DNA from 3 places in the Priestia sp. 179-F W1.4 NHS genome. Region 1 is predicted to be linked to each of the others. Evidence: riboswitches for the same ligand, from Rfam matches in the RefSeq annotation. Region 1 holds a riboswitch; each other region holds the start of a gene.

The links. A riboswitch is a leader RNA that binds a small molecule or an ion and turns the genes downstream of it on or off. The one in region 1 is predicted to bind S-adenosylmethionine.
Region 2: linked by a shared signal. The riboswitch ahead of ACH0CI_RS20065 (methionine ABC transporter ATP-binding protein) and the one ahead of mtnK (S-methyl-5-thioribose kinase) in region 1 are both predicted to bind S-adenosylmethionine.
Region 3: linked by a shared signal. The riboswitch ahead of ACH0CI_RS17250 (Na+/H+ antiporter NhaC family protein) and the one ahead of mtnK (S-methyl-5-thioribose kinase) in region 1 are both predicted to bind S-adenosylmethionine.

What each region holds. Positions count from the first base shown of each region.
Region 1 covers NZ_JBIQFF010000002.1:503,563-507,814, forward strand. Annotated here, with positions in the region: gene ACH0CI_RS13075 (pyridoxal phosphate-dependent aminotransferase) at 1-1,150, opposite strand, end outside; gene ACH0CI_RS13080 (carbon-nitrogen family hydrolase) at 1,263-2,045, shown strand; SAM riboswitch class I at 2,137-2,288, shown strand; gene mtnK (S-methyl-5-thioribose kinase) at 2,424-3,596, shown strand; gene mtnA (S-methyl-5-thioribose-1-phosphate isomerase) at 3,632-4,252, shown strand, end outside.
Region 2 covers NZ_JBIQFF010000004.1:302,909-307,160, reverse strand. Annotated here, with positions in the region: gene ACH0CI_RS20075 (MetQ/NlpA family ABC transporter substrate-binding protein) at 55-891, opposite strand; gene ACH0CI_RS20070 (methionine ABC transporter permease) at 909-1,577, opposite strand; gene ACH0CI_RS20065 (methionine ABC transporter ATP-binding protein) at 1,570-2,595, opposite strand; SAM riboswitch class I at 2,727-2,834, opposite strand; gene ACH0CI_RS20060 (thioredoxin family protein) at 3,015-3,314, opposite strand; gene ACH0CI_RS20055 (toprim domain-containing protein) at 3,329-3,679, opposite strand; gene ACH0CI_RS20050 (YusG family protein) at 3,861-4,106, opposite strand; gene gcvH (glycine cleavage system protein GcvH) at 4,186-4,252, opposite strand, start outside.
Region 3 covers NZ_JBIQFF010000003.1:395,224-399,475, reverse strand. Annotated here, with positions in the region: gene ACH0CI_RS17255 (hypothetical protein) at 1-1, shown strand, start outside; gene ACH0CI_RS17250 (Na+/H+ antiporter NhaC family protein) at 41-1,351, opposite strand; SAM riboswitch class I at 1,437-1,543, opposite strand; gene ACH0CI_RS17245 (ABC transporter permease) at 1,645-2,412, opposite strand; gene ACH0CI_RS17240 (ABC transporter ATP-binding protein) at 2,405-3,316, opposite strand; gene ACH0CI_RS17235 (YtoQ family protein) at 3,487-3,927, shown strand.

The sequences.
Region 1 (4,252 bases):
TTCGAGATACAGCTTCTCTCATGCGCTCTTCATCCGTCAGCAGTCCTACGCGCACATAGCCTTCACCATATGTTCCGAAGCCTACTCCAGGTGCCACTACAACGTGGGCTTTTTCAAGAAGTAAATCTGAAAATTGTTCAGAAGTATATCCTTTAGGAACTTTTAGCCATGCAAAAAAGGAGCCCGCTGGAGATGTAACGTCCCAACCAATTTCTTGAAGCCCTTGAATAAAGGTATTGCGTCTAGATTCATATCGCTTAACTAAATCATTCACACATTGTTGAGATTCTAACAGAGCTGCCGCTGCTGCCTCTTGAACCGCCCCAAAGAGGCTGACATACATATGATCTTGAAGAAGATTAATAGCTTCTACTACACTTTCATTTCCTACAGCAAATCCAACTCGCCATCCCGCCATGTTATACGTTTTAGAAAGAGTATAAATTTCAATTCCCGTCTCTTTTGCACCAGGAGTCTGTAAAAAGCTGATTGGCTTTTCACCATCAAATCCAATGGCTCCGTAGGCAAAGTCGTGTACCACACAAATATCGTGCTTGGCAGCAAACGCCACGGTGTCTTCAAAAAATTCTGCCGTTGCCACTGCACCGGTAGGATTATTCGGATAGTTTAAAAACATGAGCTTTGCCTGTTCTTTAGCACGTTCACCTATCTCTTCGTATACGGGCAGAAAATGATTTTCAGCCGTGAGCGGCATCACTTCCATCTTTGCTTTTGCAAGCTCTACTCCAGACCAGTAATCAGGATATCCAGGATCCGGAACCAGCACCGTATCTCCAGGGTTTAATAAGCACTGCGGAATTTCTACAAGTCCACCCTTCCCGCCAAACAAAATAGCTACTTCTTTTTCAGGATCCACATCAACGCCATATTCTCGTTTATAAAAAGTCGCAACGGCCTCTTTTAAAAACTGGTGTCCCCGAAATGGAGAATATTTATGATGCACAGGATTAGCACTTGCTTTTTGGAGTGTTTCTACAATATGTGAAGGAGTAGGCTGATCAGGATTTCCCTGCCCTAAGTTAATAACGTCGTGCCCTTGGGCCATTACTTTTCCTACCTTGCCTACAAGTGATGCAAAAAATTGTTTTGGTAAACTTTTTAATAGTTCCGATTGCTCAAATTGTTTCATCATCGCACACCTTCTCAAAAAATTCTTGAAATTCTAGTCACAAATAATATATTGTAATACTCAACTTGTAAAGTCATTTTTTTCAACTACTAAAAAAAGGACGGATGATAAAGTGAGTGTAAAAATCACGTGTTTGCAGCTTGATATTGCGTTTGGAAACCCAACTAAAAACCGAAAATATATTCAACAAAAAATGACGGAAGCTCTAAAAGAAAACCCTGACATCCTTGTGCTTCCTGAGCTATGGGATACAGCTTATGATTTGACGCGGCTAGACGAAATTGCCGATGATGAAGGACAGCAGGCCAAGCAATTAATCTCTCAATTTGCTAAAACGAACGAAGTAAATATTGTGGCAGGTTCGATCGCGAAAAAAACAGAGCAAGGCGTCACAAATACGATGTATATTTTTGACCGAAAAGGTCGTGAAGTGTCACAATACAGTAAGCTGCACTTATTTAAATTAATGGATGAGCACCTCTATCTAGAAGCAGGAACAGCAAAAAATCTTTTTACACTTGAACAGTCTTTATGCGCAGGAGTTATTTGTTACGATATTCGTTTTCCAGAATGGATTCGCGTGCATACTAGCAGCGGAGCAGAAGTCTTATTTGTTGTTGCTCAGTGGCCGGCTCCAAGACTTGCCCATTGGAAAGCACTGCTCATTAGCCGCGCAATCGAAAATCAATGCTATGTAATCGCGTGTAATCGTGTAGGCCAAGATCCTAATAACACATTTGCCGGACATTCCTTAGTCATCGATCCGTGGGGAGAAATAATCGCTGAAGCTGGCGATAGCGAAGAACTTTTAAGTGCCGACGTTAACCTGGAACTTGTAAAAGAAATTCGTAAACAAATTCCTGTCTTTACAGATCGCCGCACAGAATTTTATTAATTATGTATTGACAGCCGTTTTTTTGCATGATACGATTTTCACCAGATAACATAAAATTTTCAAACAAATCAAAATTGAATAAGTAATCGTACTCTTATCAAGAGTTGGCTGAGGGATTTGGCCCTGTGAAGCCCAGCAACCGACCGTCATTCCATCCTAAGGTGGATCACACCCGTAAAACATGTTTTTACAAAGGCACGGTGCTAATTCCAACAGAAAGTAATTCTTTCTGGCAGATAAGAGGTTTGAACACTACAATCAAGCCTCTTTCCAACGAAAGAGGCTTTTATATTTTCTAAAATTATAAAAGCCTCCATACATTCTTAAACCTATTAACTTAGTAAACAAATCAGTTTAATAAACTATGGAGGGATTCTAATGTCAACAACAAAAACAGAGAAGTATCAGCCTTTAACAGAAATTTCAGCAATCAAACTTGTGAAAAAGCTAGGTCTCTTTGATGCCACAGAAGCACTGACTGCCCGTGAAATCGGTGATGGCAACTTAAATCTCGTCTTTCACATCATAAATGATCAAACGAATAAATCCATTATCGTCAAACAAGCACTTCCCTATGCAAAAGTTGTAGGCGAAAGCTGGCCTCTATCCTTGAACCGTGCCACGATTGAAAGCAATGCGCTCAAGCAATTCGGTGCATTTACCCCTGAACTCGTACCAGCTGTGTATTACCACGATGAAACGCTTGCTGTTACGGTCATGGAAGATCTGTCTCATTTAACGATTTCCCGCGCCGGACTTATTCAAGGAGAAAGTTATCCCCTGCTTTCACAGCATATCGGTTCTTTTCTAGGACATATTGCGTTCAAAACGTCGGATTTTGCCTTAAAGCCTCAGGATAAAAAAGAAGAAGTCGTCAAGTACAGCAATCCGGACTTATGCAATATTACGGAAGATTTAGTTTTTACAGATCCTTTTTTTGATATCGATACAAATGAATTTGAAGAAGCGCTGCGTCCTGATGTAGAAGAATTGTGGAACGATGGAGATGTAAAGCTACAAGCAGCAAAATTAAAATATAAATTTTTAACAAATGCCCAAACGCTAATTCACGGTGATTTACATACAGGAAGCATATTTGCTAGCAGTCAAGAAACGAAAGTGATTGATCCAGAGTTTGCTTTTTACGGTCCGTTTGGATTCGATTTAGGCCAATTTGTTGCGAATTTATTTTTAAATGCTCTTTCTCGAAAAACAGATCGCGAACCGTTATTTGCACACATTACGAACACATGGAACGTATTTAAAGATACCTTTACTGCGCTTTGGCATTCTGAAAACATTGAACCTTTCGCTAAAGATGAGCGCTTATTACATGAAATTTTAACACAAACGTGGCAAGATGCTGTTGGATATGCAGGATGTGAAATCATTCGACGTACAATTGGCTTAGCTCACGTCGCAGACTTAGACGAAATTTCTTCAGAGGAAAGAAAAATTAACGCTAAACGTACTGCGTTAAAAATTGGACGCTATTTACTTCTGCATCAACAAGACGTTTCACCAAATGAATTTGAACATTTACTTCGATAACTAATAATGTACACAATGAAAGGATCGGTATCAGCATGACAAATACACTATCACTTCCGCGCTCAGTGGAATGGAATGAATCATATATTACTTTATTAGATCAGCAGCAGCTTCCTGGCAAAGTTGAATATATTAAGCTGCAAACCATTAAAGACGTATGGGATGCTATCACTACCTTGAAAGTACGCGGAGCCCCTGCAATTGGCATTACGGCGGCTTTTGGTCTTGCTCTTTCTGCCCTTAGCTATGACACGGATTCAGTCAAGGAATTTAACAAAAAGCTAGCTCTTGATCAACAGTATTTAGCTAGTTCACGCCCGACTGCCGTCAATTTATTTTGGGCACTGGACCGCGTAGCGAAAAGCGCTGAATCCGCTTCGTCCGTTAATGAAGCTAAAACAAAAGTTGTTCATGAAGCGATTCAAATTCAAGTAGAAGATGAAGAAACGTGCTACCGAATTGGAGATCATGCCCTTTCTTTATTTAAAAAGAAAGATAAAATCATGACAATATGTAATGCTGGTTCAATTGCTACAGCTTATTATGGAACCGCATTAGCACCTTTTCACTTGTCTAAGCAGCGCGATATTCCGCTTGAAGTATTTGCTTGTGAAACAAGACCCGTTCTTCAAGGTTCTCGCTTAACAGCATGGGAA
Region 2 (4,252 bases), on a different contig from region 1:
TTTTGATGCATACAAAAAAGCACTTGCCCAGAGTGGGCAAGCGCTTTTCTTCTATTATTTATTTACCGGCAATACTCCGCCTTTGTATTTTTCTTTAATGTAGTCTTGAATTTCTTTAGAGTGAAGAACTTTTACTAAAGCTTTCACTGTATCTTTATTTTCGTCACCTTTGTGAACCGTAATGATGTTTGCATATGGGTTGTTTTCTTTGCTTTCCACTGCGATTGGATCTTTTACTGGATCTAAACCAGCATCGATAGCATAGTTAGCATTGATAACAACAGCGTCACCTTCATTGTTTTTGTACATTTGAGGTAACAATCCGCCTTCAACATCGGCTTTAAATTTTAAATTCTTAGGGTTTTCTACAATATCTTTAATTTGTGCGTCTGTTTTCTTTACGCCTGGTTTTAATTTGATCACGCCAGCTTTTTCAAAAATCGATAAAATACGTCCTTGCTCTGCTACTGCATCACGCATAATAACTGTGCCGTTTTTCGGAAGATCTTTTAAGCTTTTGTATTTTTTAGAGTAGATACCAATTGGTTCAATGTGAATGGCACCGGCACTTACGAAATCATACCCTTTTTCACCTTTATGATCTTTTAGCACTGAATTCATATAAGGAACGTGCTGGAAGTAGTTTGCATCAATTTCATTGTTTGCAAGAGCTGTGTTCGGTAAGATGTAATCTTGGAATTTTTTAATCTCTAAATCAATTCCTTGTTTTTCCAAAATAGGTTTTGCTTGTTCTAAAATTTCAGCATGAGGCGTATTAGATGCACCCACGACAATTTTCTTTTCATCTTTTGATCCATTGTTAGATCCACACGCCGCTAATCCTACTACTAGCGCAGATGTTAATGCTAAAGCTGAAAGCCATTTTTTCATAATAAATAATCCTCCCTTTATCTTTTATCAATTTTTGCAGTAATCGCATCTCCAATAAGTTGGATAATAAATACAATAATCAAAATTAAGATCGTAGCGGCTAGCGTTACGTCATTATGACTGCGCTGGAATCCTTCTAAATATGCAAGGTTTCCAAGACCTCCAGCTCCAATCACACCCGCCATTGCCGTATAGCCGACTAACGCAATGGTTGTTACTGTCAAACCGGAAATCAAAGCTGGCAGCGATTCAGGTAACAGCACTTTAAAGATAATAGTGCTTGTTGTGGCTCCCATTGATTTAGCAGCTTCAATAACACCTTTATCAATTTCACGCAGACCAATTTCTACAAGACGCGCATAAAATGGTGCTGCTCCAACAATTAAAGCCGGTAACGCTGCATTAGCGCCTAAAATACTTCCTACCAATGCTTTGGTAAATGGAATCAGTAAAACAATTAAAATAATGAATGGAATGGAACGAAAGATATTTACAACCGCCGACACAATGGCATATAAAGGTTTGTTTTGCCAAAGCTGTCCTTTGGACGTTAAAAATAAAAGCAAGCCCAATAAAATACCTAGAACAAATGTGGCTACAACTGAAATAGCCGTCATATATAGTGTTTCATTTGTCGCTTGAATAAAATCATCTAAAATAACGTTTGGAAATAGTTTCTCAAGCATTTGTCATTACCTCCACTTCTACCTGCTGCTCATGAATGTATGCAATGACTTTTTCAACTTCTATTAATTCTCCGTCTAAATGAACGAACAACGTCCCGTATGAACCTGTTTGTGTATGAGAAATCTTTCCTTGCAAAATATTAATCGTTACATCAAACTGTTTTAAAATCGTTGTAATGAGCGGTTGCTCTGCTTTTCCGCCAACAAACGTCAGCTGAATAATTTGCCCGCTTGGATACAGCTCTTTTACTTGTTCAATCGTTTCAAACGTTTCCTCTGGTTCAGAAATCTGTTGAACGAATCGTTTTGTAATCGGCTGCTTAGGTTTTCTGAATACTTCTAGCACTTGTCCTTCTTCTACTACTGCCCCATTTTCCATAACGGCTACTCGATGACAAATTTTACGAATGACGTGCATTTCATGAGTAATCAATACAATGGTTAACCCTAGCTTCTCATTAATATCTACTAACAGATCTAAAATAGAATCTGTCGTTTGAGGATCAAGCGCTGATGTTGCTTCATCACAAAGCAATACTTTTGGATTGTTCGCTAGCGCTCGAGCAATCCCAACACGCTGCTTTTGTCCGCCGCTAAGCTGTGATGGATAAGCATCTTCACGCCCTTCAAGCCCGACTAGCTTAATAAGTTCGTCCACTCGTTTCATTCTTTTTTCTTTTGAAATCCCTGCTATTTCTAACGGAAAGGCAATATTTTCTCGTACCGTACGCGACCACAAGATATTAAAGTGCTGAAATACCATACTAATTTCTTGTCTAGCTTTTCTGAGTTTTCCGCCTTTAATTTTTCCAATATCATTACCTGCTACTTCGACCGTTCCTGTCGTTGGTGTTTCTAATCCGTTTAGCAAGCGAATCAAAGAACTTTTCCCCGCTCCGCTATAACCAATAATTCCGTAAATTTCACCTTGGTTAACGGTTAGATTCACATTATCAACAGCTGTTACTTGACCGCTTTTGGCCTGATAAATTTTTGTAACGTCTGTTAATGTAATCATATTTCTTCACCTTCTTTAATAAAAACTTAATTATGTTAGGTTGCCCTATAGGATGAAAAAGCCGTAAAACAATTTTCCCCATTAAAAAAGCCTCTCTGCGCATGACAGAAAGGCTCGATATTTAATCCTTTCTCTCATCTTTCAAAGCGCATAGCTTTGCAGGAATTGGCACCATTTCAGTTAGTCTGACGGTTGCCGGGTTTCACAGGGCTCAGTCCCTCCACCTCTCTTGATAAGAGTTCGCAACAATTATTTTGTTTTTGGGAAATATTCATTCATTTATGAACATTCATGAGTGTGATTTTAGCATGTGTCAGATAGGCTGTCAACAGATTTTGTTCTTGGGATAATATCCCAAGATTTCAACAGCCCCAACGGTTCGCTCTCTTTCCACTTCTTCATTTTAAACAAACGTTTGATTATCGAAGCTCCTCGAGTACGTGCTCGATGGAATGAAACGCGTAGAGTTTTTTTACCATTTCACCATTTTCCACTTCAATCAAACAAGGTACGCTTTCAATAGAAAATAATTCTGCTTTTGAAGGCATATAATTTAAATTGCTCATTCCGATGGTTACATCCGGCAGCATCGCTTCTGCCACGGTTAACATTTTTTTTGCCAGCTGACATGTCCCGCAAAAAGGCGTATGGAAAAAGATAAAGGCTCTTTCTCCTTCTTTTAACTGATCATCCAGCTGTTTTTCGCTCCATTCTTGCATGTTGCTCATTCCTTTTATGTTAAAAATTCTGCATTAACATCGATATTGGCACTCAGCAATACTGTTGCTATGTGATGTCTAGGGGCGGCAGCAACTTCTCGGTACATTTTATCAATATATAGATGCTCTGCTTCCGGAAGCTCTCGTTTAAATTGTTTTCTCAGCTTATTCCCTGAATCATCAGAGTCAACGAGTATGTATACCTCTTTGTTAAACGTACAGTCAATAATTTCATCCAGCTTTGATAAACTAATCGTACCGTTTGTACAAATAATTTCAATTGGTTCTCGAATGATATCTTGAATACGCTTTTTATCTGACTTTCCTTCGACAATAATTACTTTTTCAATTTCAATTAGCCCCATTTTCATCACCCATAATCGTCAGTTGTATAGTAACATCATTTCTTTATGCTATACAATATTCGTTAATGTATCACAGTTCACCTGTTTTTTAAAAGAAATTTGCAAGAAAGAACTCTTTTAAAAGGCAGTTTAGGCCATATTATCTCTATAAAACAAGAAAAACAGCGGCAGTTGCCACTGTTTAGCACCATCCTGCTTCTTCATCGCAGTCTGTATATTTTTGCGTTTCACCTTGTTTTTGTACGTCCGCGTATTGATAGAACTTATTATTTTCTTGCGAATATCCTTCTTCAAAGCGGTATTCATTGCCGCTTGTTCCGTAGCTAACTTCACCAATTGGCTGCTTATCAACGTATAATTTCATACCGCCGTCATGAAATTTAGCTGTAACGCGATCTGTAACGTCCATTTTTTGTTTTTCAAACATAAAAAGACACTCCTTTAGCTTGTTTACTAATAGAGTGTCCAGTCAAAAACTTTTCATAAAGACAATTTATGGAGGAATATTATCCTTCGTTTGTCATTTCTTCGTATTGCTCTGCTGTCATCAGCTTGTCTACTTGAGAAGCATCA
Region 3 (4,252 bases), on a different contig from region 1:
AAAAACCCTTAAAAAGAATGTTCTTTTTAAGGGTTTGATATTACGCAGCTTCTTTAGATGATTTTGATTTTTTATTTAAACGAGGAAAGCCAATTACAATCGCAATGATCCCGCAAACCGCTGTTAACATTGGATAGAATGTAAATGGAATAATCTCAACCGGTGAAACTTTAGCAAATCCTGCTGCGAGAAGCATTTGTGCACCGTAAGGGATAAGCCCTTGAACGCTGCATGAAAACAAGTCGAGCAGACTGGCTGATTTACGATTATCAATTGAATACTTATCAGAGATTTCTTTCGCTAACGGACCTGCTGTAATAATTGAAATCGTGTTATTAGCCGTGGCTAAATTGGTTAAACTTACTAATCCGGCGATACTGAATTCTCCGCCTTTTTTTGTTTGAATGCGTCGTGTTAATAGGTTCAATAAGAACTGAATACCGCCGTTATAGCGAATGAGTTCAACCATTCCGCCAATTAAAAGAGATAAAATAATTAATTCCGACATTCCGCCAATACCTTCTGTCACAGTTTTAGCAAGAGAAGAAAGCGTGTAGCTTCCGTCAGCTAATCCAATCACGCCGGCTAATACAATTCCTCCGGTTAAAATGCTTAATACGTTTGCACCAAATATGGCAGCAACGAGTACGCCGACATAAGGCAAGATTTTAAACCAGCTAAAATCTTTAATTTCTACTGATGACGTATTGCCTAGCGTCATTACAAGTAATAAAATCACTGTAACAATCGCTGCAGGAAGGACAATAAAAAAGTTTACTTTTAATTTATCTGACATATTTGTTTTTTGCGTACGAACTGCCGCAATGGTCGTATCAGAGATTACGGATAAATTATCTCCAAACATTGCACCACCAACAACAGCTGCAATTGCCAATGTAATGGATACATGCGCCTGCTCACTGATTCCTACAGCGATAGGCCCTAACGCAGCGATCGTTCCCATTGACGTTCCCATCGAAATTGAAATGAATGCGCCAATAACAAAGATTCCGACTACCACTAAGCTTTGCGGAAGCACAGACAGAGCTAAGTTTACCGTTGAATCAACAGCTCCCATGCCTTTAGCGACTTCTGAAAAAGCACCTGCTAAAATAAAAATAAGTACCATAATAATGATATCAGGATGCCCTGCTCCTTTAGCAAAACGCTCCACTTTTACATTAAGTGAATCTTTACGATTCATAGCCAGCGCCACAATGGCTGCAATAATAATGGCTACTAATACAGGAAGCTTATAAAAATCTCCCGTTATAATTCCTGATCCGACAAACAGGACTAAAAAGACGCCCAGCGGTAACAGCGCCCAGCCGTTTCCTTTTTGTTGTTCCATTCTTAACACCTCTTGTTTACGTAATAAAAAAAGACCTCTTCTTATTGATAAGAAGAGGTCTCTTATTTGTATCATAAGATTACCCTTCTCATCTTCCAAACGAAACATCGTCTGCTGGATTTGGCACCGCACTGCGTACAGCCAGTTGCCGAGACATCATAGGGCCAGTCCCTCCGTCTCTCTTGATAAGAAGTTTATAGTTGTTTTAAAAATAGTCTTTCACTACTGTAATCTCTTTTTATTTAATTGTCAAATGCTATTTTAGAAAAATATATAGTGCGAAAATTCTCACATCAATTAGCTACGTCTCGTTTTAAAAACGCTGCCCAAGCTACGCCCATAAAGAAGACAAAATGGGCAACTAAGATGAAAATGGAAAATGGAATCGTCATGCCGTCAAACAGCGGCTTCATTCCGTCCATATACTGCACAAAGTTCGTGTTGGCAAATAATAAAAATTTCCCCCACCATAAACCTAGCTCTGATACCAGTCCTGTTACAGCTTTCGCGCCGATACTTACGACAATAGCTAGACTGGAAGCAAGCGCGCTGTTTCTAAATAAAGACGACAGCATGAATGCGAACGTCATCATCATAAACGTTTCCATATACGCGCTGTCATACGTAAGCGTAATGTTTTTAAGCAGCTGCGCATCTCCTTCTAGACTGGCAAATCCAAAGAACAATGCTCCCCATACAAACGAAAAAAGCAAATAGCTCAGCAAGTAATACAAGCTAATTAAAACGAGCGTTATGTACTTGGACGTTAAAATCGTTGAACGTCTAGCAGGGCGAATTAAAAGAAGCTTAATGGTACCCGCTTCAAACTCTTTTGCAACCATTGATCCTCCAACAGCAAGCGCGAAAAATTGAACGAGGATCAGCATGCCTGCACTAAATGACAGGAAATTCAATATGTTGTCTTCCGTTCCTGCGCTGTTTGCTACTTTCTTCATTAAAAGAGCCATACAAAGAGTTAAGATGCCGATTGTAATAAACGTGACTTTTGTACTTCTTTTGTAAAACCATTTCATATGTTCATTTTGAATTAACTTAAGCATGGTGCTCTCCTTCCGTAACGGACATAAACGAATCTTCAAGCGTCTCATAAACAGGAGTGATTCGGTAGACTAAAATATCGCTGTCCACTAATTTTCTATTCACAGCTGGAATTTGTTCTTTCATAATCACTACATCAATACTATCGGATTTTATTGTTACTTGGAATTCTTGAGATAAAAGATCTGCTGCTTGTTGCACGTCAGATACTTCAAATTCTACATACATCCCTTGATCTTGACGATTTGGAGATAGATCTTGAACAGCTTTTAACTCGCCGTTTTGAATAATACCAACGCGGTCACATAATGCTTCCACTTCTTTTAATAAGTGGCTCGCGATTAAAATTGAAATGCCTTCTTCCCTGCAGAGGGTTTGTAAATATGTACGAAATTCTCTCATTCCCGCTGGGTCTAGACCGTTTGTTGGTTCGTCTAGTAAAAGCAATGCAGGCTTATGTAAAATAGCTTGAGCTACTCCTAAACGCTGTCTCATCCCAAGGGAATACGTCTTTACTTTTGCATGAATGCTGTTTTCAAGCTTTACTAGCGCAATCACTTCATCCAAGCGTTCTGCCGTGATCCCTTCATGCATATTAGCAAAGTGTTTTAAATTTTGATAGCCCGTCAGATAATCATAAAACTCAGGGTTTTCAATAATCGCTCCAATTGATTTCATAGCTGATGTAAACTGTTCTTTTAAAGGAAACCCATTGACGGTAATTGTTCCCTTTGTTTCTTTAATGAGTCCTACGACGGTACGAATGAGCGTTGTTTTTCCAGATCCGTTTGGACCAAGCAATCCGAAAATCTCACCGCGCTCAACCGATAAGGATACATCATGCAAAATGGTTTTCTTCCCAATTACTTTACTGACATGATCTACTTGTAGCACTGTTTCTGTCATCATGTACATCCTTTCTTTAATTAGCAATACGCCTTCTATTGTTTCTCTTTTTTAACTATTTGTCTACTATAACCTTATTTTTGGAAAAGTAGCCCATTCAAATCATTCGTATTATCCGCTTACATTTGATAAAATAAAACAAATCTTAGTTAGAGGAGGCCTTCTACATAATGAACTTAACCGTATACCTTGCCGGGCAAATTCACGATAACTGGCGAGACGAAATTAAAAACCAAGCAGAACAATTAAACCTTCCCCTTACCTTTGTCGGTCCCATGACAGACCATGACCGCTCCGACAACATTGGAGAAGAAATTTTAGGAAAACAGCCTAACGCTGTTTTAAAAGATGAAGCTGCTTCTCAAATTAATAATTTACGCACGCAGGTGCTCCTTAAAAAATCTGATGTGGTCATTGCTTTATTTGGTGAAAAATACAAACAGTGGAACAGCGCAATGGATGCGGCGACAGCCATCGCATTAGATAAACCGCTAATTTTGGTTCGCCCTGAAAAACTGCACCACCCGCTTAAAGAACTGTCAAACAAAGCGCAAGTTGTAGTCGAAACGCCAGAACAAGCTCTTCAAGCACTAGCTTATATTTTTGAATAATAAATTTAGAAAGCTCTCAGGTTATTCCTCAGAGCTTTCTTTCGTTTTGAACATAAAAGTGAAGCGTGAAGAGTCGTTTTTTAAACCGTCTATGTTTTTCATAGATTGTATCCGTATAGCTCGATAAAATGAAAAACAATGTATATTCAACAATTTCTGTTTCCCTGAATATATTAGTTTGTCACTCAGTGTTTTGGTGAATGCTAGAATAATCAAGCGTTACCGCTCAAAAAATCCCTTAAATGGTTGACGAGTGCTTAAAGTGTCGGTTACACTTTATGTTTGAAATATTGTATTCATATCGCTCTTATCTCAAAAGAATGGT